Regions from separate parts of the Brevibacillus sp. FW306-2-1A-C05A genome, predicted to be linked through region 3. Evidence: riboswitches for the same ligand, from Rfam matches in the RefSeq annotation. Region 3 holds a riboswitch; each other region holds the start of a gene.
The links. Region 3 has a riboswitch for S-adenosylmethionine ahead of metH (methionine synthase). Riboswitches for the same ligand answer to the same signal wherever they lie in the genome.

Region 1: linked by a shared signal. The riboswitch ahead of AC3WJN_RS01870 (homoserine dehydrogenase) and the one ahead of metH (methionine synthase) in region 3 are both predicted to bind S-adenosylmethionine.
Region 2: linked by a shared signal. The riboswitch ahead of AC3WJN_RS10420 (methionine ABC transporter ATP-binding protein) and the one ahead of metH (methionine synthase) in region 3 are both predicted to bind S-adenosylmethionine.
Region 4: linked by a shared signal. The riboswitch ahead of AC3WJN_RS05070 (BMP family lipoprotein) and the one ahead of metH (methionine synthase) in region 3 are both predicted to bind S-adenosylmethionine.

The regions. Positions count from the first base shown of each region.
Region 1 covers NZ_JBYSWV010000001.1:352,142-359,406, reverse strand. The annotation lists gene zwf (glucose-6-phosphate dehydrogenase) at 1-1,347, shown strand, start outside; gene AC3WJN_RS01885 (Gfo/Idh/MocA family protein) at 1,486-2,538, shown strand; gene AC3WJN_RS01880 (cyclase family protein) at 2,525-3,145, shown strand; gene AC3WJN_RS01875 (DinB family protein) at 3,362-3,877, shown strand; cobalamin riboswitch at 3,982-4,181, shown strand; SAM riboswitch class I at 4,647-4,754, shown strand; SAM riboswitch class I at 4,898-5,007, shown strand; gene AC3WJN_RS01870 (homoserine dehydrogenase) at 5,091-6,353, shown strand; gene AC3WJN_RS01865 (hypothetical protein) at 6,420-6,575, opposite strand; gene AC3WJN_RS01860 (CapA family protein) at 6,734-7,265, opposite strand, start outside.
Region 2 covers NZ_JBYSWV010000013.1:37,773-45,037, forward strand. The annotation lists gene AC3WJN_RS10395 (MFS transporter) at 94-495, opposite strand; gene AC3WJN_RS10400 (hypothetical protein) at 511-684, opposite strand; gene AC3WJN_RS10405 (LCP family protein) at 874-1,881, shown strand; gene AC3WJN_RS10410 (hypothetical protein) at 1,947-2,096, shown strand; gene AC3WJN_RS10415 (hypothetical protein) at 2,242-2,505, shown strand; SAM riboswitch class I at 2,611-2,728, shown strand; gene AC3WJN_RS10420 (methionine ABC transporter ATP-binding protein) at 2,828-3,841, shown strand; gene AC3WJN_RS10425 (methionine ABC transporter permease) at 3,842-4,507, shown strand; gene AC3WJN_RS10430 (MetQ/NlpA family ABC transporter substrate-binding protein) at 4,567-5,406, shown strand; gene AC3WJN_RS10435 (peptide ABC transporter substrate-binding protein) at 5,596-7,242, shown strand.
Region 3 covers NZ_JBYSWV010000010.1:9,464-16,728, forward strand. The annotation lists gene metH (methionine synthase) at 1-2,987, opposite strand, end outside; SAM riboswitch class I at 3,105-3,206, opposite strand; gene AC3WJN_RS09000 (YjcZ family sporulation protein) at 3,417-3,524, shown strand; gene AC3WJN_RS09005 (hypothetical protein) at 3,521-3,799, opposite strand; gene AC3WJN_RS09010 (hypothetical protein) at 4,013-4,507, shown strand; T-box leader at 4,551-4,811, shown strand; gene argS (arginine--tRNA ligase) at 4,888-6,600, shown strand; gene AC3WJN_RS09020 (erythromycin esterase family protein) at 6,937-7,265, shown strand, end outside.
Region 4 covers NZ_JBYSWV010000004.1:279-7,543, forward strand. The annotation lists gene AC3WJN_RS05050 (NAD(P)/FAD-dependent oxidoreductase) at 126-1,559, shown strand; gene AC3WJN_RS05055 (MarR family winged helix-turn-helix transcriptional regulator) at 1,661-2,077, opposite strand; gene AC3WJN_RS05060 (DUF3298 and DUF4163 domain-containing protein) at 2,279-2,902, opposite strand; gene AC3WJN_RS05065 (methyl-accepting chemotaxis protein) at 3,066-4,541, shown strand; SAM riboswitch class I at 4,641-4,762, shown strand; gene AC3WJN_RS05070 (BMP family lipoprotein) at 4,957-5,985, shown strand; gene AC3WJN_RS05075 (ABC transporter ATP-binding protein) at 6,107-7,265, shown strand, end outside.

The DNA of each region.
Region 1 (7,265 bases), on a different contig from region 3:
TTTATCCAAAGTGTAGAGCAGTCCATCCGGGAGTTTTCCCGTCGCCACGAGATCGACCAGGCGGTGCTTGCACCATTTTTGGCGGCGTTCTCGTATGTGGCAGTCGATGTGACGGATGCTGCGGGATACGCGTCGTTGCTTGAGCGGGTGGAGCAGCGGGAAAAGGAGTTCAACCTCCCGCAAAACCGGATGTTTTATTTGTCGGTGGCGCCCGAGTATTTTGAAGTGATTGCGGCCAACATCCAGGAGAGCGGACTCGGCTCTCCACAGGGCTGGAAGCGCCTGATTATCGAAAAGCCGTTTGGGCGCGACCTGCAATCGGCCGAAGACTTGAATCAGAAGCTGACGAAAGCTTTTACCGAAGAAGAAATTTACCGCATCGATCATTATTTGGGCAAGGCCATGGTGCAAAATCTGGAGGCGCTGGAGTTCGCCAACCCTGTGTTTGCCGCGCTGTGGAACAATCGGCACATCGCAAACGTGCAGATTACAGCCAGCGAGACGGTCGGAGTGGAAGAAAGGGCAGGCTTTTACGAGCAGGCCGGAGCACTCCGCGACATGGTGCAAAACCACATGCTGCAAATGCTGATGATGGTCGCCATGCACATCCCCAAGCGGATTACGGCAACCGATATTCGGGCACAAAAGCGCAAGGTGATGGAGGCAGTGCGGCCGCTGAAAATAGAAGAGGTGGCGCAAAACGTCGTGCGCGCCCAGTACAGTGCCGGGCAAATCGGGGAGACGCCTGTTGTTGGCTACCGGGACGAGCCGGGGGTATCGCCTGCGTCCATGACGGAAACGTATATCGCAGCGCGCGTTTGGATCGACGACCCGTTTTGGAGAGGCGTGCCTTTTTACATTCGCACAGGAAAGCGGCTGAAGGAAAAAGCGACCCGCATCGTCATCGAATTCAAAAACCCTTTGGAGCGGCTGTACCGGGAGCAGCAAGAAAAGACATTGCCCAACCTGCTCATCATCAACGTCCATCCCGAAGAAGGAATCGCCTTGCAGTTGAATAGTAAGAATCCGGCCAATAGCGGAAAAATTGAGCCTGTCACGGTTGACTTCAGCGCAGGCCACCAGGACGTGCCAGAGGCGTACGAACGACTGCTGTTCGATGCGCTGCGCGGCGATTCCACTTACTTCGCCCACTGGAACGAAGTGCGGCTGTCGTGGAAATGGGTGGAGCCGATCCTTGCCGCCTTCGAACGCAATCTCGTTCCGCTCGTCTCGTATGAGGCAGGTTCACACGGTCCGGAGGCCGCGCGTGATTTGCTTCGGGAAGAAGGATTTTCCTGGTGGCTAGATCATGTAGAAGAACGTGAGCTGGAGCCAGTGCATCGGTAGTGTGTGCAGAGGGAGTGTCGGGCGCACGAGCGAAAAGGCTACGTGCCCAACCCGGCCCCTTCGGCCAGCCAGCGAAAAACTGCCTGCAAATCCCACGACTTTCGGCCAATCAGCCCAAAAACAGGGGGGAAGCGATTCATGCGATTTGGCGTAATCGGTACCAACTGGATTACAGAAGAGTTCATCCAGGCAGGCCTTACGGTAGAGGGCTTTTCCCTGCAAGCTGTTTGCTCGCGAACGCTCGAGCGCGCCAAGGAATTTGCGGCCAAGTTCGCGGCTCCTTTTTTCTACACGAATCCTGCAGAGATGGCGGCGAGCGGACAAATCGACGCCGTCTACATTGCCAGCCCCAATTGCTTTCATGCAGAGCAGGCCATCCTGTGCATGAGCTTGGGGCTGCACGTCTTGTGCGAAAAGCCGCTCGCCTCGAATGCGGACGAAGTAGAGGCGATGCTTGCGGCGGCGAAAAAGCATGATGTTCTGCTCATGGAAGCGGTCAAATCGACCCTCGTGCCGAACTTTTTTACGATTCAGGACCATTTGCCCAAGCTGGGGAAAATTCGCCGCTTCATCGCCAGCAATTGCCAGTATTCCTCCCGCTACGATGCGTATCGCGCGGGCGAGGTGCTGCGGGCTTTTGACCCGGCTTACTCCAACGGAGCCTTGATGGATATCGGGATTTACTGTCTCTATCCGGCAATCGTTCTGTTTGGCAAGCCGGAGCAGGTCAAGGCAGAAGGAGTTGTGCTGGCGTCAGGGGTAGACGGAGAAGGCAGCATTCTTTTGAAGTACGAAGAGATGGACGCCATCCTCAGCTTTTCCAAGATTACCACCTCCTATCAGCCAGCGGAAATCCAGGGGGAGGACGCCACGATGGTGATCGATAAAATCAATCACCTGACGCGCATCGAGATTCGCTACCGAGACGGCAGGATCGAGGATGTGACCAGGCCCCAGACGCCGAAGGCGATGCACTACGAAATCAGGGAGTTTATCCGGCTGGCTTCGGCGGGCGCCAGAGAGTCGGCGACCAATTCACATGCAGCCTCCCGATTGACGATGGAAGTCATGGACGAAGCGAGAAGGCAAATCGGCGTCGTCTTCCCGGCCGATTTGCGGCGCGGAAGCAAGCATCCGGAGACAGGGAAGAACGAACAAAACAGGGAGGCGAAACGCGATGAAAATGTTTGATGTGACCGCACCTATTTTTGAAGGGATGACGGTGTACAAAAACAAGCCGGAAAAGCAGCCGAAGATTTTGTCTGCAACAAACGGCTACGTGACCGAGTCGAGAATCGACATGGATGTGCATTCTGGCACACATGTGGACGCGCCGCTGCACATGGTGAAGGACGGGGAGACGTTTGAAAGCATTTCGCTGGAAAAGCTGGTAGGAAACTGCCGCGTACTCGACCTGACGCATGTGGAAGACAAGATCGGGCGAGCCGAGCTGGAAGGTTACGACATTGCGTCGGGAGAGTTTGTCCTGTTTCAAACGAAAAATTCGTGGGAGGATGCTTTTTCGTTCGAGTTCGTCTATTTGGCACAAGACGGCGCAGCGTATTTGGCGGAAAAAGGCGTGCGCGGTGTCGGCACGGATGCATTGGGGATTGAGCGCAGCCAGGAAGGACACCCAACCCACAAAACGTTGTTTGGCGCAGGCGTGATCGTGATTGAGGGCTTGCGGCTTCGCGAGGTGCCCGCAGGAAAATACTTCATGGTTGCTGCCCCGTTAAAGCTGGTCGGCACAGACGCTGCTCCGGCAAGGGTGCTGTTGTTTGAGGGCTGGCAGGGATGAAGGTAAATAAAGCGTTCGCAGGGGGGAGCTGCGGGTTCGGGTACGGGTTCGGGCACGGATACGTATGCCCAACTGCTTTGCGCGACAGAGGGTCTGGCTTGCTATCCCTTTAAAACGGCCGTGATGTTACCACAGAGCATCTGAAAACCGGATGCTCTAAGAAAAGGCCAGACAGCAAAGGAATGACCGTTCCCAAAATCAAAGGAGGCGAAAAGCATGCCAAGTCGACCAAATCGCGAGGAATACGGGGAGTATTTTGCCTACTATGTCGAGCAAGTGCCAGAAGGCGAGTTGACAGCCGTACTGGCGAAGCAACTGGCGCAGACCGTCGAGATGTATGCCGGGCTTACCGAGGCGCAAGCGGAGTATCGCTACGCGCCGGGCAAATGGACCGTAAAAGAAGTGTTGGGGCATCTGATCGATACGGAGCGGATTATGAGCTACCGCTTGCTGCGAATTGCCCGGGGAGATCAGACACCGCTCGTCGGATTTGACGAAAATGCGTATGTTGCGCAAGCTTTTTTTCAGAAACGCGACCTGGCCGATTTGCTCGAAGAATATCAGGCTGTTCGGCAGTCGACGCGCGCTCTGTTGCGGGGAGTGGCAGAGGAGGCGTGGACGCGAACAGGGACGGCCAACGGCAACAAACTGTCCGCACGCACTTTGGCCTATGTCATTGCCGGGCATGAGGCCCATCACTGTCGCATATTGCGGGAAAGGTATTCACTGTAGACGGTATGCAAAAGCGAACCGCGTTGATTTGATTCGTCCCTTTCGCTTGTTTATTCTACCATTTTCAGGAAAAGTAGAATAGAATGGTAGTAACGATTTGCAAAATTGCATACGGGGGAACAGGTTCCTTGCGGCGATTCGCTGCTAAGGATAATAGGGAAGCTCGGTGCAAATCCGACACGGTCCCGCCACTGTAAGAGGGGAGTTTCGCGCACACAGGCCACTTGTCCAGCCGCTGGACAGGGAAGGCAGCGCCAGACGATGATCCCGAAGTCAGGAGACCTGCCTGTTTCAACAACACTGATGGACCTACGGGAGATAGGGAGGTGTTAGAGGACTCGCCATACTGGCAAACGGACAAGGATGTCTATTGCTTGCCTGCGCATTTTCTAACGATCGGATCTTTTTTCGATCAGTAGAAAATGCGTTTTTTGTTTTGGGGAGAGGAAATCGGCGCTGATTGACCGTGAGCAACTCAAAGGAGGGAGCAGCATGGTTCAGCTTTTCATCTGTCAATGGTGCGGTTATGTCGAAGAACGAGAGCTGTCGGGGGAAAGCGAGGAAGGGCTGGTCCGTTGCGTTTGCTGCAGTACGGAGGAAGTCGAAAGCGTTTTTGCCAGGTGAAGGCGACCGTACATTCGGAACGGTTGTCCCGTTTTTGGCCGTATCTGAACCGTTTCTGACCGCATCTAGCCTGGTTAAAAACGAAAAAGAATTTTGTTGACGAATGCTTTGGAATTTCTTAGAATAGGCTCAACAGCAAACAAAGTTCTTATCCAGAGAGGTGGAGGGTCTGGCCCGATGAAGCCCGGCAACCGTTGCGTAGTGCGACAAGGTGCCAATTCCTGCGGGGCGTTTTCGTTCCGAAAGATAAGAAGCGGGTACATCGTAGCAGTTATGACGAACCTTCTTCTTAGCGAAGAAGGTTTTTTGATGTTTCCGCTCAACAAAGGCTTTCTTTTCCAATAATCTTTTCGCTTGGCCGCTTTCTCGACGAGAAAGAGCAAAAATTCATAGTTTTCTTTATCCAGAGAGGCGGAGGGACTGGCCCGATGAAGCCCGGCAACCGTCACACAGCTTGTGACAAGGTGCCAATTCCTGCAGGGCGGAAGCGTCCTGGGAGATAAGGAGAAGGATTTCGTTGATGCCAAAACCTTCTTCTTAGCGGGAAGGTTTTTTCTTTTTACGAAAATATTGCTATGAGGTGGTAGAAATGAGCGCAGGTGTAGTCAAGGTAGGGCTGCTTGGATTGGGAACAGTAGGGGGCGGCGTCATCAAGACGATTCGTTCGCAGCAGGAGAAGCTGGCTGCGAGATTGGGCAAGCGAATCGAAATTGTCAAAGCATTGGTCCGCGATTCGGAAAAAGAACGGGCCGTTCAGGTAGATCCCGCGCTTTTGACCACGGATTTTGAGGACGTGTTGAAAAGCGATGTGGACATTGTCGTCGAGGTGATGGGGGGCGTCGAGCCGACGTATGACTACGTCCGTGCCTTGATCGAAAAAGGCTGCCACGTGGTGACGGCGAACAAGGAGCTGCTTGCCAAACGCGGCACAGAGTTGGTCGATCTGGCAAACCGGCATCAGGTCCATCTGGCCTATGAGGCGAGCGTGGCAGGCGGCATCCCGATTTTGAGCGTGCTGCGACAGTTTTTGCGCACGAACGATATTCAAGGAGTGCGCGGCATTCTCAACGGTACGACGAACTTCATCCTGACGAAAATGGAAGCGGAGCAGCTCCCCTATCAGGAAGTGTTGAAGCAAGCGCAGGAGCTGGGGTATGCGGAAGCCGATCCGCGCTCTGACGTGGAAGGATTCGACGCGATGTACAAACTGTACATTCTCGCGCAGCTTGTGTACGGAGAATCGCTGCCGCTTGCAAATGTCGTGCGCAAAGGGATTGCCGATTTGTCTCCTGGTCACATCCGTATCGCAAACGAGCTGGGCTACCGGATCAAGCTGATTGCCCAGGCGCACAAAACAGAGCAAGGAATCCGGCTCTCGGTTCAGCCGACCATGCTGCCTGTCGCTCATCCGCTGGCGCAAATTCAGGATGCTTTCAACGCTGTTCAGCTTTCCGGAAACATCGTAGGCGATCTGCTGTTTACGGGCAGAGGCGCAGGCGAGCTGCCGACGGCAAGCGCCGTTGTCGAGGATTTGGCTTATTTGTTGACGCAGCCGTTTACCCCGCATCCGGCCTGGAAGGAAAAAACGGCCGAAGCGCAGCCGGGTCAATGGCAGGACGAGCGCGTGCTGTGTTATCTCGAAGGCTCGTGTCTCGCTGCGACGCCTGATCGCGTCCTGCATTTCTTGCGCGAGGCGGGCGTGACGGTGACGAAGCTGAAAGTCCAATTCGATCTGGGCGGAGTATTGCGCGCGGGGTTGATCGTAACAGGGATTCGCGAAGAGCACGAGGAAGTGCTGAAAAGCGATTTTGGCCTGTCCGTCCGCTGCTTCCCGCTGCTGGAAACGGCATAACCCGAAAAAGCGGCGCAAAAGAAAAAACGGGCAGGCAGCAAGGACGAATGCCAGATGGATGGCGTCCTACTGCCTGCCGTTTTTGTCCGAATGCTTGGGGGGATCAGGGGCGGAGCCGTTTTGCTGGTTTCCCGGGAAGACGGCTTTTTCCCATTTGGTCATGAAATAGCCCGAGAGCAGAAAAACGCCAATGGCTGCTACGGTAATGATGGCTCCTGTCATGCTCTCCCTCCTTTTGCTCGTAAAAGCGGTCTTGCTATGGTTTACGAATAAGGCTTGGAGAGGTTTCAGCCAAAAGAACAGGGATGCGCCCGTTTTTTCATGAGCGGCTTCCGGCTGAAGTGGCGAATAGGACGGGGGTTATACTATGCCATGCCATGCTAACTTCCCCGCACGCGGCCCTCTGCGTCAATCTGGACGTTTTCCGAGAGCGATTCGATTCGCTTGCGCAAAGCGGCTCCATCTGTGGCGTTCATCGGCACGGCTTGTCCCAGTTCGGCGTGGAACGGAAGCATTGTCAGGTCGCAGGCGGCGTTTTTCGTACAGCTTGCTTGCAGCACCATCGTTTCCCACGTTTTCGGCTCGGTCGAGCGCGTGAAAATGAAGTTGCCCAGGCTGTAGGCGATCCATTTGCCGCGATACTGCTCAAAGCCTTGCAGCACGTGCGGATGGCCGCCGACGATCAGGTCAGCGCCTGCGTCGATGTACGCCTTGGCGAGTTCTTTTTGATGATCGACGGGAAAGTCTTCGCGCTCTTTGCCCCAATGGGCGATCACGACGACGAGATCAGCCTGTGCTTTCGCCTGCTCGATGGCTTGGACGGCCAAGGCGGGGTCGTAGGTTCCCGCCAGTCCCGGCCCGTTTTTTTGCGCGAACCAGCTCACTTCCGGTATGACCCGGCTGAATCCGAGC
Region 2 (7,265 bases), on a different contig from region 3:
CTTTCTTTTTGTTTTTTAGAGCGTGGCTGGAAACAAGCTGGTGGTGATAACCGGAGCTAGGCGAGGATTGGGCAGGTCGATGGCAGAGCGATTTCACGAAGCAGGCTGGAGCGTGGCAGGCTGTGGCCGTTCGGCCGTGGCGCTCGATCCGGGCGGCAGTATTGACACCTCCATGCTGCGTTCCTGCTCGCCGCAGGAAGTGGCAATGACCCCGGCCAGCGAGGTGCCGATGGCCATTCCCAGGTTGTTCGCGACATATACGATGTTGAACAGCTCTCGGCGCTGCTCTTTCCAGCGAAAGCCGATGAACGCCTGAATCGCCGGGAACGACAGGTTGAAGGTAAAGCCAAGCCCGGTCATCAGCGCGATGTAAACAGGCCAGCTATTCGTGAGCGGAATCGACAACTGGATGAGTCCTTGAACCAGCAAGGCCCCGACGATCAGCCGTTTGGCGCCCAGGCGGTGAAAAAGCGTCCCGCCGACGAACTGCCTCACAATTCCTGCCAGCGATTAAACCATCAGCACAAAGCCTGCCTCGGTCATGGAGCGTTGCAAAATCGTATGTACGTACAAAGTGGTAAGCGGCCACATGAAAGCGCTGCCGGAAGAGTTGATGAAGCTCGCAACCAGGAAGAACAGGGCTTCTCGCGGATACCGCTGCAAAAAGGAAGTGGGAGAAATCACGGCCGGTCACCCCTTTGGGATTGTGTTGCTTGTAGTATAACGAACATTTTAAACATTGCAAACATAAAAATATAAAAAGTGAAAAGCACCCAAATAAAGGCTGCTCCACATCCTATAGATTCGAGTATACTAAACAAGTGGTGAGATGAGTTCATGTGATACAGAGAATAAAAGGTGGAGTAGTTCTTTATGCGAATGTGGAAACGGGTGTTGCTCCTGATGTTTGTCGCGATTGCCGCGACAGCAGGTTATTACGGATACTCTTTTTATCAGTTTGCTCACAATATTCAAGAGCCGAATGTCATTCGGCCAGCCCCGCCGGATGGCGGTGCCGCGACGAAAGCGGCGGAGATTCCGGAATGGGATGGCGAAGAGCGGGTGAACATCCTGTTGATGGGGGTGGACCGCAGGGGAATGAAAAATAACGGGCTCCCCCGTTCGGACTCGATGATGCTCGTCAGTATCGACCCGGCCTCCAAGCGCTACGACGTATTTTCCATTTTGCGCGACACGTACGTAGACATTCCGGGGAACGGCAGCTCGCGCATCAACTCGGCGATCGTGGAGGGCGGACCGGAACTGGCGATGAAGACCGTCAGCCAGTTTACAGGGCTTCCGGTGGACCGCTACGTCATCACCGACTTTGAAGGCTTCAAGGCTTTGATTGACTCTGTCGGTGGTGTCGAGATTGATGTGGAAAAAAATATGTACTATCACGACCCGACCGATAAAGGCATCTACGACATCAATTTGAAAAAGGGACTGCAGCAACTGGATGGCAACAAGGCTCTGCAATACGTTCGTTTTCGCCATGACGCCACATCGGACTACACGCGCACAGAGCGTCAGCGCAAGCTGCTGACGGCTGTGGTGAGCCAGATGAAGAGCGGCACGACCTTGATTCAATTGCCGTCCATCCTGAAAGAAGTGACGCCGTATATCCAGACGAATATCAGTTCCATGGATATGCTGAGGCTGTCTGCGCTTGGGCTGAAATTAAACACCGCGGAGCCAGGCAACTACCAATTGCCGCCAATGGGGATGTTCCGCGAATCCCATCGGGCAGGCGCGGTGCTCATTCCGGATGTCGACCAGATCCAGTCTTTTATCAAGGAAAAGCTGGAACCGCCAGCAGAAGAAGCGGTTTCGCAAACGAATAGCACGACCGATAGCAACGAAAACAGCACGCCAAATTGAGCGTGCTGTTTTTTTGTGTTTTCGGGCAGACTAACCATGATTTGCTATGTATGGGGGTGAGGGGAATGGACCAGGAGATTGCGCGTAAATGGTTTTCCCATACAGGGGACTTGCGAACGGAACATATCGACGAGCCGGACGGCCGCATGCGGCTGTATTTTTTGACCAGCATGGCGGATGCCAAGTCGTTTACAGCGAGCTCATCCCGAAGCTGAGAGAAATTTGTCTGGCTGAGGCAAGCATAGGGGAAGTGGAGCGGCAGCTCGGGGGAGCCGGGAGCAATCGGGTCTATCACACCCAGGAGGCGATTCAGCGCCTGCTCGAAGGCTATCGCCCAAGGAAGCGTTTCTCATCAAGCTCGTGCACGGGAAATTCCGGATTGGCAGCTACGACACGTCCGTCCCGGCGCAAATTTTCGGGAAGACCGACAAGAACCGCGGCAATCCCAAGGATATGGTGCACCTTGCTTTTGACACGATTTCCAGCAACGCCCGAATCAAGCTGGAGCAAGTATCGCCGCCGGTGTTCGATATTCGCATACGCTTGAAGGCGAGAATCCTTGAGAAAGCGACGTTTCATTTTCACGTCAATGCCACCATCATTCGCAACGGAGTAATGGATTAAAAAAGTTTTTCCTGTGATTGCTATTGACGGGATATTTTCAAAAAGGATATAATCCGGTTTGTATCATGAAAATATGAAAAACGAACATAATATACGTGGAAATCTTTCTTATCAAGAGAGGCGGAGGGACAGGCCCGATGAAGCCCGGCAACCGGTTCATTTTTTGAAATGGACGTCGCGGTGCCAATTCCTACAAGATTGGTTGGATCTTGATAGATGAGAAGGGTGGATGCGAACGTATACATGCGTTGCAGCCCCTTTTTCGTTTATGAAAAAGGGGTTTTTACGTTTTTCACAAGGATTTTGCTGGGAGGTGGATGCGTTGATTCAATTGAAAAATTTGCATAAAAGCTATCAAGTGCAGGGCAAGACGATTCCGGCGTTGCTCGGGATTGATCTTTCTATAGATAAAGGGGAAATTTACGGGATTATCGGCCATTCCGGGGCGGGGAAAAGTACCTTGATCCGCTGCATCAACCTGCTGGAGCGCCCTACGTCGGGACAAGTCATCGTCGATGGGGTCGACCTGACCAAGCTCGACGATGTCAAGCTGCAGGAAAAGCGCCGCGAGATCGGGATGATTTTCCAGCACTTCAACCTGCTGTCCTCGTCCACCGTCGGGGAAAATGTCGCGTTTCCGCTCAAGCTGGCCAAGCGTCCGAAGGCGGAGATTCAGAAAAAAGTGGACGATCTGCTCAAGCTGGTAGGGCTGGAAGCGCACCGGGACAAATACCCGTCCCAGTTGTCCGGCGGCCAGAAGCAGCGCGTCGGCATCGCACGGGCGCTGGCAAACGATCCGAAAGTGCTGCTGTGTGACGAAGCGACCTCGGCGCTCGATCCGCAGACGACCAACTCGATTTTGGCGCTGCTTTTGGACATCAACCGCAAGCTGGGATTGACCATCGTGCTGATTACGCACGAGATGCACGTCATCCGCTCCATTTGCGACCGCGTAGGCGTGATCGACGGCGGAAAAATCGTCGAGTCGGGTGAGGTGCTGGACGTGTTCCTCAAGCCGCAGCATCCGACTACGCAGGAATTTGTCGAGCAGGTGGCAGATTCCACCGAGCTGCGCGAAGCTGTCGCGCACGAAAAAGCAGCGGGGAACCGCACGATTGCGCGCGTCACCTTCCTGGGAGAAAAGACGTACCAGCCGATTTTGTTCCAGACGATGCAGGAGACAGGCACAGTATTCAGCATTTTGCAGGGAACGATTTCCCGCATGAAGGATACGCCGTACGGCCAACTGGTCGTCGAACTGGAAGGCGATGTCCGTCAAAACGAAAAAACCATCGAGACGTTGCGTCAGCGTGGCTTGGAAGTAGAGGTGATATAGATGGACTGGACAATGGAAAATGTGGATTGGTCGGAGATCGCTGAGGGTACACTAGACACACTGACGATGCTGGGTTTCTCCACGTTGTTTACGATCCTGATCGGCTTGCCGCTGGGAATCATTTTATTCCTTACTTCACGTGGACAGTTGCTGCAAAACAAGGCGTTTTACTCGGTTGCTTCATTCATCGTCAACGTATTGCGTTCCGTGCCGTTCATCATTCTGATGATCTTGCTGATTCCGGTCACGAAACTGATCGTCGGCACTTCGCTCGGCGTACTCGGAGCGATTCCGCCGCTCGTGATCGGGGCCGCCCCGTTTTTTGCGCGGCTGGTGGAAACCTCTCTGCGCGAGGTAGATCGCGGAGTCATTGAGGCCGCCCAGTCGATGGGGGCGTCCAATTGGCAAATCATCTGGAACGTCCTGCTGCCAGAGTCTCGTCCGGGACTGGTGGCCGGAATTACGATTACGACCGTTGCGCTCGTGTCCTACACGGCCATGTCCGGGGTAATCGGCGGCGGCGGTCTGGGCGACTTGGCTATCCGTTACGGTTATCAGCGCTTCCAGACCGATGTCATGATTGTCACTGTCGTCATTTTGCTCGTGTTGGTGCAGATCTTACAGTCGCTGGGTGATCGCCTGGTATTGCGTTTCAGCCGCAAGTAAGGTCTTTCCCATAGAAGTTTGCAAGTACAAAGATCAAAAAAAGTAGGGGGAAATCATTTATGAAAAAGCTAGTCGTATCTGTACTTTCTACCGTATTGGCATTTTCTTTGGCAGCGTGCGGAGGCAAAACGGAGACTGCTCCAGCTCCAGCCGAAGGCGGCGCACAAGGCGGACAACAAGAAGTGACATTGAAAGTAGGCGCTTCTCCGGTTCCACACGCAGCAATCCTGAAGCACATCGCACCAAAACTGAAAGAACAAGGCGTAAACCTGGAAGTACAAGAGTTCACCGACTACGTACAACCAAACGTACAGCTCAACGAAAAACAACTCGACGCAAACTTCTTCCAGCACAAGCCTTACCTGGAAGACTTCAATAAAGGACAAAACATGGATCTGCAACCTGTAGTTGCGGTTCACATCGAGCCATTTGGCGCTTACAGCAAAAAAGTGAAATCGGTTGACGAACTGGCGGAAGGCGCAACTATCGCGCTGCCAAACGACCCGACCAATAGCGGCCGCGCCCTCGCTCTCCTGGAGAAAAACGGCGTCATCAAGCTCAAAGAAGGCGCTGGCATCAGCGGAACTGTGAAAGACATTGTGGAAAACAAGAAAAACCTGAAGTTCAAAGAGGTTGAAGCAGCGATGCTGCCGCGCGTTCTGGAAGAAGTGGACCTGGCGCTGATTAACACCAACTACGCGCTCGAAGCGAAGCTCGTGCCAACCAAAGACGCTCTGTTCATCGAAGACAAGGAATCTCCATATGCGAACTTCCTGGTAGCTCGTCCTGACAACAAAGACTCCGAAGCCATCCAAAAGCTGGCGAAGGAATTGAACTCCCCTGAAGTGAAAAAATTCATTGAAGACGAATACAAAGGTTCCATCATTCCGGCATTCTAAGGAAAAGTAATTGATGGATCAACAAATAAACCCAATTGGCCCTTTAAGGCTGTTGGGTTTATTTCTGTTTACAAAAGAATAAATATTCATAAAATTTAATTAAATATCACCGAACCCCATTTTCAAGAAATCTGTCGTCGAGTATATTGTGGTGGCGATAGAAAAAATTTGATAAGGGGGAAAATTCTGATGAAGGGAACATTCAAAATGTTTGTCGGCCTGACATTGGTGGTCGGAAGTCTTTTGGCAGGCTGTGGAGGCAGTCCGACTTCGACTGCACCTGCTGCTGCTCCTGCGGGTGAGGCTTCGTCTGGCGCGCCTGCCAGCACAAAGCCGCAAGTGTTTCGGGCCAATCTGACCAGCGAGCCATCGACGGCAGACCCTGGGCTCGCCAAGGACACTACCTCAGGGGCGATCGTCCGTGCCACTTTTGACGGCTTGACCAGGCTGGACAAAGACGCGAAGCCGATGAACTCGGTTGCGTCTGATGTGAAAATATCCGACGACAAACGGGTGTACACGTTCACGATTCGCGACTCCAAGTGGAGCAACGGCGATCCGGTGACGGCGCACGACTTTGAATTTGCCTGGAAACGCGTCCTCGATCCAAAGCTGGGAGCCGAGTATGCGTATCAGCTCTACTACATCAAAAATGCGGAAAAAGTACACACAGGCAAGGCGCAAGCAGACGAGCTGGGGGTAAAAGCTCTGGATGACAAGACGCTGGAAGTAACATTGGAAAACCCGACACCGTTCTTCCTGGAACTGACGGCATTTTACACGTATTATCCTGTAGACAAAAAGGTCGTAGAGGCCAATCCGAACTGGGCGAATGAAGCAGCAACACACGTGAGCAACGGGCCATTCAAGATGACGGCCTGGGAGCACAAGAGCAAGATCGTTTTGGAGAAGAACGAAAACTATTGGGACAAAGACGCTGTCAAGCTGGACCGGATCGAGTTTGCCATGATTGAGGATGATAACACAGCGCTGTCCATGTTTGAAAACGGCGAGCTGGACTGGGCGGGTCAACCGCTTGGCGGCCTGCCAACCGATGCGATTCCGTCCCTGAAAGAAGCAGGCAAACTCGTCGTTCATCCAAAGGCGACGATGTATTGGTACAAAATCAATACCACCAAAGGAGTGCTGCAAAACGTAAAAATTCGCAAAGCACTCGCTTATGCGGTTGATCGCCAAAGCATCGTGGACAACATCACACAGGTCGGCCAGGTGCCTACGATGGGGATGCTGCCGCAATCCATGATTATCAAGCCGGAGGGCTACTTCCGCGACAACGACGTGGAGGCAGCGAAAAAGCTGCTGGCGGAAGGCATGCAGGAGTTGGGGCTGAGTCAGCTTCCGACCATCACCATGTCGTACAACCCGACAGACCGCCACAAAAAAATCGCCGAAGCCATGCAGGACCAGTGGAAGCGCAACCTTGGCATCGACGTGAAGCTGGCGATCAAGGAATTTAAGGTGCATTTGCAAGATTTGCATGAACTGAATTACGAGATTGGCCGTTTGGGCTGGAATGCCGATTTTAACGATCCGATCAACTACCTGGAGATGTTCCGCGATGCGAAGACCGGAAACAACGACACAGGCTGGGAGAACGCGCGCTACAAGGAGCTGCTGCAACAGTCGGCCATGGAGAGCGATCCGGAGAAGCGCAAGCAGCTTTTTGCGGAAGCCGAGCAAATTTTCATGGATGCCATGCCTGTAATCCCGCTGTTTACGGACGTGGATGTCTGGGTGCAGAGTGATAAGGTAAAAGGCGTGCAAGTGGACGGACTGGGCTTTATTGATCTGAAGTGGGCGGAAATGGTCGAGTAACAGGCAAAAACCCCAGAGGCGAA
Region 3 (7,265 bases):
AGACACAGATGCGGTTCCTCCGGCTGGCGCGGGAACGAGAAGCGCTCCAGCACTTTGCTGTGATCGTTTGGATCGTAGACGATAATATCGTTGCCGTCCGCTTGCGCCGGGAAAAACTGGTACACGCCGTGCGCAGTAATCGTTCCGCGCTGCTTCGCTTCCTTTAATAGTTCCTCGACCACGCCGTACAGCTCCAGCACTTTTTCGTCGCCCGCTTCGAGCAGCTTTTCCACATTGCCGCGCACGCCCAGATGCTTGCCGAGCAGCATGCGCAAGTTCAAGTACGGCTGCAAGTGGCTGATCGGGTATTGGCGCAGCACATGGCGGTCGCAATCCGGCGGCAGGTGGATCGGAACGGTTCTGCTGATGGCCGAACGCGCCGGGAGCGGAGCTTTTTTCTCCTGCACGACAGGCTGTGCAGCAGCGGCAGCAGCCGCTTCGGCCAAATCCTGCTGTTCCGCGATCAGCCGCTCGCGCTCCTCCGGGTTTTGCAGACGGTTGACGAGATCGAGGCCGTCCATCGCGTCTTTGGCGTACAGCACAACCCCGCGGTATTCAGGCGCAATCCGGTTGGAGGTGAACTTGCGGGTCAACGCCGCCCCTCCGACCATCATCGGCACGTCGATTCCCGCCGCACGCAAGTCCTGTGCGGTAATGACCATCTGCTGGGCCGACTTCACCAGCAGCCCGGACAGGCCGATCGCATCCGGCTTCTCTTTGCGGCAGGCGGCAATCAGTTGCTCAGGCGGCACTTTGATCCCCAGGTTCACGACGTTGTAGCCGTTGTTGGCCAAAATGATCTCCACCAGATTTTTGCCGATGTCGTGCACGTCGCCTTTGACGGTCGCCAGCAAAATTTTGCCTTTCGACGCGGAATCGCTCTTTTCCATGAACGGCTCCAAAAACGAGACGGACGCTTTCATGACTTCCGCGCTTTGCAGCACTTCCGCAACGATGAGCTGGTTGCCGTTGAACAGACGGCCGACCTCTTCCATCCCGGCCATCAGCGGACCGTTAATGATTTCCAGCGGCGTGTACTTTTCCAGTGCCAGCTTCAAATCGTCGACCAGGCCGTCCTTCGAGCCTTCCACCACATAGCGGGCCAGCCGCTCTTCCAGCGTCAGCGAGGAAGCTTCCACGCGCACTTCTTTTTTCTTCTGGCGGTAAAACTCCGTAAAGGCTGCCAATGTCTCGTCGTTTGTTTCAAACAGCAGCGCTTCCGCCAGCTTGCGCTCGTCCTCCGGAATCGAAGCGTAGCGCTCCAGCTTCTCCGTATTGACGATGGCAAAATCAAGTCCGGCGAGCGTCGTATGGTACAAAAACACCGCGTTGAGCACTTCGCGTCCCGCTGGCGGCAAACCGAAGGAAACGTTGCTGACGCCAAGAATCGTCTTGCACTGTGGCATCGCTTCTTTAATGAGGCGAATCCCCTCCACCGTCTCCCGCGCGGAGCCGATGTACTGTTCATCTCCCGTCCCTACCGGAAAGACGAGCGGGTCAAAAATGATATCCTGCGGCGGGATGCCGTACTGGTTGACCAATATGTCATAGGAGCGCTTCGCGACCTCAAGCTTTTTCTCGCGGGTGATCGCCATTCCGGCTTCCTCGATCGTCCCGACGACGACGGCCGCCCCGAACTTGCGGATTAGCGGAGCCACTTCTTCAAAGCGCTCCAGTCCGTCCTCCAGGTTGATCGAGTTGAGAATCGCTTTTCCCTGGGAATAACGCAAGCCCAGCTCCATCACTTTCGCGTCTGTCGAGTCGATCATGAGCGGAGCCTTGACCTTTTTCACGACGAACTGCAAAAACTTTTCCATGTCCGCATACTCGTCGCGATCCGGGTCAGCCAGGCAAATGTCGATGACGTGCGCCCCGCGCTTCACCTGGGCGCGGGCGATGTCGGACGCTTCCTCGTACTGCCCTGCTGCGATCAGATCGCGGAATTTTTTCGAGCCGATGACGTTCGTGCGCTCCCCGACCAGAAGCGGGCGATTGTCGTCCTCGACGTAGACGACCTCGATGCCGGATACGGCACTGACCGCCTGCTCTGTTGCCTGGCGCGGCTTGCAGTCTTTGAGCGCCTCCGCCATTGCCCGGATGTGGTCAGGCGTCGTTCCGCAGCAGCCGCCTGCCACGTTCAGCCAGCCTTGCTCGGCAAAAGCGCGCATTTTCGCAGCAAGTCCTTGCGGCGTCTCGTGGTAGTGCCCGTTTTCGTCCGGCAGCCCGGCGTTTGGATAGCAGCTTACCCCACATTGGGCCAAGCCGGACAACGTGCGCAGATGGTCGCGCATAAATTCCGGCCCTGTCGCACAGTTCAGGCCGATCGTCACGGGCTTCAGGTGCTCAAGCGAGATGTAGAACGCTTCAATGTTTTGCCCCGCCAAAGTCGTACCCATCGGCTCGATCGTTCCGGACAGCATCACCGGCAGTTCTACGTTCAGTTCTTCAAACGCCTGGCGAATGCCGATCCCGCCTGCCTTGACGTTCAGCGTATCCTGCGACGTCTCCAGCAACAGGACGTCCACCCCGCCGATAATCAACCCTTTTGCCTGGCGGTAGTACGACTCCACCAGTTCCTCGAAAGTGACGCCGCCTGTCAGTGCCAGCGTTTTCGTCGTCGGTCCCATCGCCCCCGCCACGTAGCGCGGCCATTCGGCTGTGGAGTAGGCATCGACTGCTTCCTTCGCCAGACGGGCAGCGGCGATATTGATTTCCAGGTCCTTGTCCGCGACATCGTATTCGGCCAACACGACCGAAGTCGCCCCGAATGTATTGGTCTCCACGATGTCCGCTCCCGCTTCCAAATATTTTTCATGGATGGAGCGAATCACATCGGGCCTGGTCAAATTCAGCAGCTCGTTGCAGCCGTCGTACGCTTCGCCGCCAAAATCATCGGCGGTCAGGTTCGCCTGCTGCAGCATGGTGCCCATCGCACCGTCCAGAATCAGAATTTTCCGGGAAAGCTGTTCGCGAAAAGTGGGTTTCATTGACGTGCTCCTTTTCTCCCTTGCGTCGGTTTATTCTCAGCCGTTTTTTGCATCAAAAAATCCTCTTCTTTGAAAGAAGAGGATTTGTCCGCGGATACACTTTGCGCCTGAACCATCCTCTCATCTTTCAAAGCACGTAGCTTTGCTGGAATTGGCACCGGATTTTAACCGGTTGCCGAGGCTTCATCAGGCCAGTCCCTCTGCCTCTCTTGATAAGAGTTGTTACTATGCTATTCATTTTTTGCTTTCAGGTTTGATGTTTGAAAGTATCTTAACACCGCGAAAAGTCTTCGTCAATTGAGAATTTGTCTATTCTTTACACTCTTCCCGCTCTTCTGCGCCCATTTTTGCGCATACCGGGCATTCGCCCACGCCAATCTGTGCGTTCGTGTATAGACTGTAGCATAACGGAAAGGAGGGGGAACAAACGTGAGTACATCTTACTGCGGACACGGCATCTTTGGAGACAGCTTCGCATTGGTGCTCGTACTGTTTATCCTGCTGGTCATTGTCGGGTGTTCGAACGACGACTGCTAAGTAAATGACAGGAAGAGGCTATCCCCCTTGCCTTGGCTTGAAGGGATAGCCTCTTTTTTCATGTCATGGACAGTGCGATCGCAGCCAGACCGCCTGCCGTAAAAGGCGACGCGCTCACGCTTGTCCACCTGGACGGTCAGGACGTCATACGGGACAGGCTTGCCGTTTTCCATCCGCTGGTCGCTGACGTTCATCCACGTTCTGTTGCGCCAATGCTCATCCGCATAAACCTCTGTCGCCTGGCGCTCGTAAACGTCGGCTTCTTCCCCCACCATCGTTTTCCAAAAGGCTTGCGCGACTTTTTCTGCTGCCGCAGGCGCGACCGTTGCCTTCTCGCCGCCATTGATCCAGCTACGGGCTTTTTGTGAGAAGCATCGTTAGTTAACTTTTTTCAACAGGATGGCACTTGACCGCTCTGTCTTCATTGTCAGAGCGAAACGCTTTTGCTATCATGAGGCTACCCAAACCGATGAAAGGAACGATCGACAATGGACGCTCTGCTCGCGCGTGAAAAGGACGAATTTCTGTCCTGTATAGAAACGATAAAAGAACTGGAAAGCTCCGAATTTGAAAGCTACTCCATCGTAAAGCATACCGAAACAGGAGAACATTATTTGCGCTACTTTTTGTCCCATATCAACCTGTCGGAAGGGGGCCGCAGGGACAACTACGATCACTTCCTGCCGATTGACTCCGATGACGTCCTGGGACTGATGTTCGGCGAGCAGCCGTACCGCTTCCCGGAAAACTGGCGCTCCCCCTACCTGCGCAGCGGCAACGACAATCGGCTCATTCCGTTTGATCCATCCGAGAACTACGATCTGGACGAGGAGGCGGCGGCCGAGCTGGCGATGGTGGAGCAACTGGAGCTTTACAAGCAGCAGTGGATGAACGCGGAAACTATGAGCGCGGAAGAAAAAGAAAAGCTGACGAAGCAATATTTCGCCGAGCTCGACAAGATTTTGAAAAAAGCCGAAGAGTAAGTTGCATCCTGGCACCAAAAACGGCTATAATGCTAGAGAAACAAGCGAATCGTTGATGAGGAAAGTACTCCTGGAATGAGGCTGTAGCGAGTCGGGGATGGTGGAAGCCCGATGCCGAACCACGCGAGGAAGCGCCCCTCGGAGATGCGGCCTGAACATCCGGCGAAGCAAATCGCGCCCGGATCGCGTAGGGTTTTGCCGGGTCTGCCCGTTACAGCAGCACAAAGCGGTTTTTGCCTGATGCACGCATGCAGGCGAAAACAACAAGAGTGGCACCGCGGGAGCACAACCTCTCGTCTCTTTTATCCAGGAGACGCGGAGGTTTTTTTGTTTTCTTTTGCGTCCCATAAGCTTTTTCCCATTTTGAAAGGAGAATCACAATGAGCTACAAGCACCAAGTCGCGGAAAAAATCGCCGCTGCCCTCACCTCTCTCGGTGTGGACACCTTCCCAACAGAAACAGTTTACGGCATGCTGGAAACGCCGCCAAACCCTGCGATGGGAGATATCGCCTTCCCTTGCTTCCAGCTCGCAAAAGCGCTCCGCAAAGCGCCACCGATGATCGCCACAGAGCTTGCCGAAAAAATCGAAGGAGCGCCACTGCGCTCTGCCCAAGCAGTCGGCCCTTACGTCAACCTGTTTCTCGATCAGGAAAATGTGGCGGCGCAAGTGATCGGAACGATCCTTGAGCAAGGCAGCGCCTACGGCAGCAGCCAGGTAGGCCAGGGCCGCAAAGTGCCAATCGACCTGTCCTCGCCGAACATCGCCAAGCCGTTTTCCATGGGCCATCTGCGCTCTACCGTGATCGGAAACGCGATTGCGAACATCATGGAAAAACGCGGTTACCAGCCTGTGCGCATCAACCATTTGGGCGACTGGGGCACGCAGTTCGGCAAACTGATCGTCGCCTACCGTCTGTGGGGAGACGAGGAAAAAGTAAAAGCCGAGCCAATCAAGGAGCTGCTCAGCCTGTACGTGCGCTTCCACGAAGAAGCGGAAAAAGACCCGACTCTGGAAGACCAGGGCCGCGAATGGTTCAAAAAGCTGGAGGACGGCGACGCAGAAGCACAGCATCTGTGGAAATGGTTCCGCGACGAATCGCTCAAGGAGTTCATGAAAATTTACGAGCTGATGAACGTCTCCTTCGACTCCACGCACGGCGAAGCTTTCTACAACGACAAGATGGATCGCGTCGTCACCTTGCTGGAAGAAAAAGGACTGCTGACCGAATCGGACGGCGCCTTGGTCGTCAACCTCGACGAGTACAACATGCCGCCGTGCCTGATTAAAAAATCGGACGGTGCGACGCTGTACGCGACGCGCGATCTGGCTGCCGCCCTGTACCGCCACGAGACGTACGACTTCGCCAAAGCGCTCTACGTCGTCGGAAACGAGCAGCGTCTCCACTTCCAGCAACTGTACAAGGTACTGGAAAAAATGGGCTACGCCTGGTCCGCCGACATGCACCACATCCCGTTCGGCATGATGCTCAAGGACGGCAAGAAAATGTCAACCCGCAAAGGAAAAGTCGTTTTGCTGGAGGAAGTATTGGCACAAGCGATTGCCGACGTGCAAAAAGTGATCGAGGAGAAAAACCCGACGCTCGCGAACAAGGAAGAAGTTGCCCGCCAGGTTGGGGTCGGCGCTGTCATTTTCCACGACCTGAAAAACTACCGCCTGAACGACATCAACTTCTCCTGGGAAGAAATGCTCACCTTCGAGGGCGAAACCGGACCTTACGTGCAATACACGCACGCCCGCGCCTGCTCGCTTCTGCGCAAAGGCAACTACCAGCCGCAAACGACAGCGAGCCTCGTACCAGGCGCTTTGGACAGCAAGGAAGCATGGGCGGTCATCACCTTGCTGAACGGCTTCCCTGAGGTGATCGAACGGGCCAGCGACAACTTCGACCCGTCGCAAATCGGCAAGTACGTCATCGACCTCGCGCAGTCGTTCAACAAATTCTACGCCAACGTCCGCATTCTCGCGGAAGAAGACGTGAAAGCTTCCCGCCTCCAGCTCGTGGCAGCGGTGGTGGCCGTGTTGAAAGAAGGGCTGCGCCTGCTCGGACTGGCAGCGCCAGAGGAAATGTAGGAAGCGCCGTTCTTTGACGCATGATCTGACCCAAAAGCCGGAAGCCTGCCTTGGCAAAAGGTGGCCCCGGCTTTTGCTTTTGGATGAAAAGCGCCTCGCGGGTAGTTGACTCATTTGTTTCGTGCCCTTTTTTCCAGCCTGTGCCATAATAGGAGAGGAAAGCAAGAAGGATGTGGCAAATACGGGCAACGGGCAGATTCCTTCCGTTTGACACCCCGGCTTAAGATAGCGGCTCCCCCGCAGGAACGCCTTGGCTCCACTCGGCAACAAACACATCCCGCTGTTCACACCTGGTCGCAAACAGGCGACCTGCCACAGAAAGCGAGACGGTAAACGATGAAAAAATTTCTTTTGCTCGCCACAAGCTTGCTGCTCGTGCTGAGCGTATTGACAGCCTTCGAGGCGAAGGCGGCAAGCGCACTGCCATCGTCTATGAACAAGCATGTCGTTCCCGTATCGAAAATGGAGCTGCCCCAAAAAACGGTTATCGGCTTTGGCGAAGCGACCCACGGCAACAAACAATTTACGACGCTCAAGCTGGACGTGTTTCGGCAACTGGTAGAAAAGCACGGCTACCGCGCCTTCGCCATCGAAGCCGACTTCGGCGGCGGCCAGAAGGTCGACGCCTACATATCCGGCGGAAGCGGGACAGCGCAAGAGGCGGC
Region 4 (7,265 bases), on a different contig from region 3:
TTATTCGTCGGCCGGGAATTTTTTGCGTTGTCGTCTGTTGCCGCGGGCAGGGATAGACAGCACAAGAGCCATCTATGCTTGGTGAAAGCCTAGTATTCCAACATGCTTACGGGGAGGAACTGGAAGTGAAGAAATACGATGCGATTGTGGTAGGAGCAGGACCAGCCGGAATTTTTACATGTTATGAGCTGACGCGAAAAGCGCCGAATGCCAAGGTGCTTCTCATTGATAAAGGGCACGACATTTACAGCAGACGCTGTCCGATCCTGGAAGAAAAAATCAAGCTCTGTCCGCCGCCTGCCGGGAAAAAGGACTATGCGGGCTGTCTGCCGGCCTGTTCGATTACCAGCGGTTTTGGTGGAGCAGGCGCTTACAGTGACGGCAAATTCAACATCACGACGGAGTTCGGCGGCTGGATGACGGATTACCTCAGTCCTTCCACTGTGCTTGGTCTAATCAAATACGTCGACGAAATCAACCTGGAGCACGGCGCGACCCGCACGATTACCGATCCGACGACAGAGACGATCAAAAGCATCGAGCAGCGCGGGTACGCGGCAGGGCTCAAGCTGCTGCGCGCACAGGTGCGCCATTTGGGCACAGAGCAAAACCTGGAGATTTTGCAGTCGATTTTTGAATATTTGAAGGAACGGATCGACATGATGTTCAAGACCGAGGTCGAGGACATTTTGACGGTCAAGGAAGACGGCGGCCATCGCGTGAGAGGCGTCGTCCTGAAAAACGGGGGAGAGTACGAGAGTGACTTTGTCGTGATCGGACCTGGCCGGGACGGCTCGGCTTGGCTGACCAACATCCTGAAAAAGCGCCGCCTGAAAATGTACAACAACCAGGTGGACGTCGGGGTGCGCGTAGAGACGTCCGATGTCGTCATGCGCGAAATCAACGAGCATTTGTACGAGGGCAAGTTTATTTTCAAAACATCCGTCGGCACGCGGGTCCGCACGTTTTGCAGCAATCCGTCCGGGCACGTCGTCGTGGAAAACCACAGCGGGGTCATGGCGGCAAACGGGCATTCCTACAAAGACCCGGCGCTCGGCTCGACCAATACGAACTTCGCGCTGCTCGTTTCGCATACGTTCACGGAACCTTTTGACAAGCCGAACGAGTACGCGCGCGAGATATGCAAACGCGCCAACGATTTGTCCAACGGCGGCGTGATCGTGCAAAAGTACGGCGATATTTTGCGGGCGCGCCGCTCTACGGAAGCGCGGATCAAGGAAGGCTTCCTCGAGCCGACCTTGAAGGAAGCCGTGCCGGGCGATCTCGGACTGGTGCTGCCTTACAATACGATGAAAAGCCTCATTGAAATGGTGGAAGCGCTGGACAAGGTCACGCCGGGAATTGCCTCGGAGCACACGCTGTTTTACGGCGTCGAAGCGAAATTTTACTCGGCGCGTCCCAAGCTGACAGAGGAGTTTGAGACGGAAATCAAAGGACTGTTCTGCGGGGGCGACGGGGCAGGGATCACGCGCGGACTGGCGCAGGCGGGTGCGGCAGGCGTCTGGATGGCGCGCAGCATGGTCAAACGGATGATGTAAACAGCAACCCGCAACAGGGAAAAGGGCTTCTGCTTGAGCACGGCTGCTTAGCCGCTCAGGAGTAGAAGCCCTTTTGTCGTGTCGTCGTATCAAAAACAAGCCTACGCTTGCGTATTCAAATTTTCCGTCATCTTTTTCAGCACCCGGTTGAAGACGGCAAGCTCGTTCTCGTCCAGATCGCGCAAGGCAACCGCTTCCAAATCGCGCGCCGCTTGCAGCCACTGGGGAAAACGCTCGATTGCCGCAGGCGAGAGCGACACGTACCGTTCCCGCTTGTCGTCGCCTTCTGAGCGGATGATCCAGCCCATCTCTTCCAGCCGGGTCAATGTCCGGGTAATCGTCGGGGCTTCGACATTCAGGTAGTTGCTCAGTTGCACCTGCGTCAAAGAGTTGCGGTAGTGCAGGCAAAGAATAATGCTCCATTGCGAGCTATATAATCCCATCGGGGACATGATTCCATTCAATGTTTTACTGAAGACTCTGGCAGCTTGGCCGATCTTGTGACCGTAATGTTGCATGATATCAGACCTCCAGGAAAAGCTGGTTCGAAAGACGAAGCGCTTGATTGCTTAAGTAAATATGTACAAATAACATAGTAGCAGTTCAGGACATATAAGTAAATGTTTATTCGAGTGGAAAAGAAGGCGTTTTTCTGACAAAAATAAAGCCGATGCCGTTTCAAGGGCATCAGCTCGGGGAAGAAGGTAAAAGGAGGGCTGTTAATCGGCAGCCAAAATGCCAAGCGGCCCGTTTTCGTCAATGATGGGCTCCAACTCGTAGATGGAGATGGGAAACATCGGGAAGCCGACATAGTACGGGGTGATTTCGTACAGTTGGAAGTAAATGACCAATGATTTGTCGGCAACGTAAAAATCTTGATCGGGCTTGATCGTGGTAAAACCGTTCAGCGTCGGGATTTGCCGCGCCTCGATCTGGCGTTTGATGTTCGCGGACAGGACGTTGACGTAGTCGCTGCCCGGCTTGAACAGCTCGCGCAGCGTATAGAGCTTGCCTGTATGGATGTTTGCCGTCACCGACCCGAGGAAGGTCATGCCGTGGGCCATTTGCGGAGTGTACGCGTAATTGCTCATGGTGACGCTGAAAATGCCGCGCTCGTTCGTTTTGATTTCGTAGCTTCCTTGCATTTGGGTATTTCCCGGTACTTGTACCCGTTGCTGTTCGTGAATCAATCCTTGGACCGTTTGCAAAATGGCGCGGTTGATGTCTTTTTCTGCTTGCTGATTGGCTAGCCCTGCCAGTTGCGGGTAATAAATCATGGTATTCGGACGTTGGATCGTCCGCGTCAGCACGGTGGCTGGCAAAAGATTGCGTTGTTCTTCCACGGTTCTTAGTTCCTTTCCAGATGTCTTAAAATAAGGGGTATGATAGTAGCCTATTCGTCACTGGTTTTGGCTGTTCTCACTTTTTTCACAAATTAGTCAATCTGAGCGCGATATAATGGAAAAAGAATCCGATACATAAGTAGCAGGGAAAAGGGGGGCAACTATGATTCAATTGGTTCGCAACACATTAACGGACAAAGAAGGCTTTATGATTTTTATCCTATGGAACCATCTGTGGATGGCGGGACTCATTGCCTATCAAGTCGACGCTAATTTCTGGAAAGTGACTTCCCTCGGATTGCTGGTCACCCTTATTGTTTCGCCTTTTTACTTCATCAAAAGAGACAGCCATGTCATTCGTTATCTGGTAGCGATCGGACTTATGTTTTACGCGATTTCGTTCGATCATTTCACGACGTATCCAGAAGTTACGTTTCTCGCTTTTGTGGTCATGGGTTTTCTCGCGGCTTACCTGGATTGGAAGCTCGTAGTGACAGCCGGAATTGCGCAAATCATCGTGACGCTGGTCGGATTTTACACAGGATCGTACGAGATTTTCAGCGGCGATTTCACCGAGCTGAATCTGGTGCTACGCATCATGGCGATTCTGATGATGATGGGAGCGGTGACGTACCTCTGTCTGGCGGGACAAGCGTCCTTGCAGAAGGCAAACATCGCCCGCCAGGAAGCGGAAGAAAAAGAGCGTCGCCTGGGAGAGATGCTCGTCCATATCCAACAGATGACCGAGCAGATCGACCGTACGACAGAGCACGTACACGAGCATGCCGAAGGAACGAAACGCAATACGGATGAAATGATGATCGCCTTCAAGGAAGTGGCGACGGGCATGGAGTCGCAGGCGAACTCGACAGTGAAGATCGAGGAAGAGGTGCAGTCGATCGACCAGGAGATCGTGGCGGTCACCACGCAGACGAACGCGATGAAAAGCGAGTCCGACCAGAACAACCGCCGCCTGAAAGAAAGCGTCGACATGATGAAAGAGCTGTCGCAGCAAATGGAACAGATCGTTTCTGCCGTCAACGTGGCAGCGTCGACGATTCACCAGCTCAACCGCCAGGCCAATCGGGTCGAGGAAATCGTAGGAGCCATCAACCAGATTGCGACGCAAACGAACCTGCTTGCGCTCAACGCCGCCATCGAGTCGGCGCGTGCAGGCGAGCACGGCCGCGGCTTCGCCGTGGTGGCAGACGAGGTGCGCAAGCTGGCGGAGCAGAGCGCAACCGCTACACAGGAAATTACCGAGATTCTCAAATCGCTCCATCAGGAAAGCGAGAACGCTGTACAGCAGATCAGCAACGGGGAAGCTTCGGTGGCAAAAGGCCAGGAGCTGGCTGTGAAAACAGTGGCGTCGATCGAGGCGGTGCGCTCCGGCATGATGGCCTTCCTGCAGGCAGCGGAGCAGGTCGGCTCCAGCATGAACCGGGTAAAAATGCGCTCGGGCGAAGTGGCGATGGAAATGTCGACCATTACCGCTGTCACCGAGCAGTCGGTCGCCAATCTGGAGGAGCTTTTCGCCACAGCGGAAAACCAGCATCAAAAGGTGCGGGAAATTACCGAAGAGCTGGGGGAACTGAACAATCTGTCGCATCGGCTGCAGGAAACGTTTCACAGACAATAGGCGCCAAAGTGTAAAATTGGCGAGAACAGTCTGAAAAAACAATTGCTTTTTCAGTTTGTTCTGCTAGAATGAATGCATTGTAACTTGATAGTTTTTATCTCCTTATCGAGAGCGGCGGAGGGACTGGCCCGATGAAGCCCGGCAACCACTGGACATGCGTGACATGGACAGAAAGGTGCCAATTCCTGCAAAACCTGTACCGGGGTTTTGACAGATGAGGAAGAGGACGGCTTCGGACGCAAACTCTTCCTTCGGGAAGAGTTTTTTTGTTGTCAGGAGGGGTAATACACGAACGATAAAATATTTTTATTGCAAAATATTCGTGTTTAGTATTGATTTTTTCGGAAAAAAGCCGTACATTACGTAGTAGGATACAGAAAAAACGTAGAACGTTCGGATGGGAGCGGAAGACACCATGAAGAAGTTGTTGTTAGCATTCACCACTTTTGCTGTTTTGGCTGCGGGCTGTTCGGCTGGCGGAAATGCGCCTGCTGACAAGCCAAAAGAAGAAGCGGCAGGGCAAGAAGGCGCGGCGAAGAAGCGCATTGCGCTGATTTTGCCGGAAAAAATCGGGGTAAACCCGTTCTTCCAGCAAATGGACGAAGGCGCGAAAAAAGCAGGACAGGAATTTGGCGCAGAAGTAAAAAGCATCGAGTCTACTGACCACGGCGCCATCGAAGAAAATTTGCGCGTTGCGGTAGCGGAAAACTACGATCTGATTATCACTTCTTCTTTTGAAGCGGAAGACGCGCTGAAAAAAGTGGCAGCCGAAAATCCTGACCGCAACTTCGCGATTATTGATACCGTAGTAGATTTGCCAAACGTGCGCAGCGTTACCTTCCGCGAGCAGGAAGCGGCTTACCTGATGGGCGCTGCGGCAGGTCTTGCCACGAAGACAAACAAGGTCGGCATGGTTGTCGCCATGGATATTCCGCTGTTGAAAAAATGGACAGGCGGCTTCCAGGAAGGCTTGAAAGCAACCAATCCAAACGCGGAGTTCCTGGTGAACTACGTAGGAAGCTTCTCTGACCCGGCAAAAGCGAAGGAGCTGGCGCTGCTGCAAGCATCCAAAGGCGCCGACTTCATCAACGGAGCGGCAGCAGTAGGCGACCTCGGCGTGTTCGAGGCCGCGAAGGAAAAAGGCTTCTATACATCGGGACAGGACGTTGACCGCACCACGATCGACCCTGAGCACATCGTGTTGTCCCAGCTCAAAGGGACAGATGCCGCTGCGTATGAAACCGTGAAGTCGTTCGTAGAAGGCTCGTTCAAGCCGGGTGTCGTCACTTACGGCTTGAAAGAAAAAGGCGTAGGCGTAACGTATGTGACGCACGAGAGCCAGACGCCTCTGAACGCTTTTATTGGCCAGGAAGTCGTGGACAAAGTAAAAGCGATCAGCGAGGAGATCATCGCTGGTACCCGCAAAGTGCCAGACTCGTTTTAACAGCTAGCGCACAGTGCATGATTGTGACCGACTACAACTGTGTAGTCGGTCTTCCTTATATGCAAGGCAAGGAGCAGAGGCAAGGAAGAGAAAGGCTAGGCGCAAAGAAGGAGGAGCAAGGATGACCGATCGTTTGGAAATGCGGGCCATGACCAAGAAATACGGAGATTTTATTGCAAACGACAAGGTCTCGTTTTCGCTTGCTGCGGGAGAAGTCCACGCCATCGTCGGGGAAAACGGCGCGGGCAAGACGACGCTGATGAGGATGCTGTACGGCATGGAGCAGCCTACGTCCGGCGAGATCGTGCTAGGCGGCAAGCCTGTCGCTTTTCGCGGGCCGCAGGACGCCATTCGCAGCGGGATCGGGATGGTGCACCAGCACTTCATGCTGTTTGGCGAGTTTAGCGTGGCGGAAAATATCGTGATCGGCTACGAGCCGCAGCAGGCCGGATTTTTCCGCCGGAAGGACGCCGTGGAAAAGGTCCGCGCACTAAGCGAGCAGTACCGGATTCCGATAGATGCGCAGGCTAGAGTGTCCAACTGCTCCATCGGCGAGCAGCAGCGTGTGGAAATTCTCAAGGTGCTGTACCAGGGAGCGGACATCATCGTGCTGGACGAGCCGACTGCCGTGCTGACGCCGCTTGAAGTTCGCGAGCTGTTGCAGACGATCCGCAATCTGGCGGAGAGCGGGAAGAGCGTCATTTTGATTACGCACAAGCTGCAGGAAGTGATGGAGGTCGCAGATCGGATCACGGTGTTGCGCGGCGGCAAGGTGACGGGCACGGTAGCGCGCGACGAGACGAATGTGGACGATCTGGCCCGGCTGATGGTCGGACGCGAGCTGCGGGAGCTGAGCGAGCGCGTCGATCTGGAGCGGGGGCCGCTTTTGCAGGTGGAGAACTTGACGGTTCGGGAAAAACAGACGCTGCTCGACCGGGTCAGCTTTACCGTGCATCACGGGGAAATCGTCGGCATCGCGGGCGTATCGGGCAACGGCCAATCCGAGCTGCTGCAAGCGATCAGCGGCTTGCGGACGGTACAGGAGGGAACGATTCGGCTGGGCGGCAAGGACATCACCAACCAGACTGTCGCGACGATTCGCGAGGCGGGCTTGGCGCACATCCCGGAAGATCGCTACTTGTGGGGGACGGCCAAGCTGGAGAGCGTCGAGGAAAACGCGCTGATGGGCTACCAGCGAAAGCCTGCGTTCAATCGGCGCGGCGTCGTGTTGCGCGAAGCTTTTCGCCAGGTCGTCAGAGGCTGGGTAGAAAAGTTCGCGA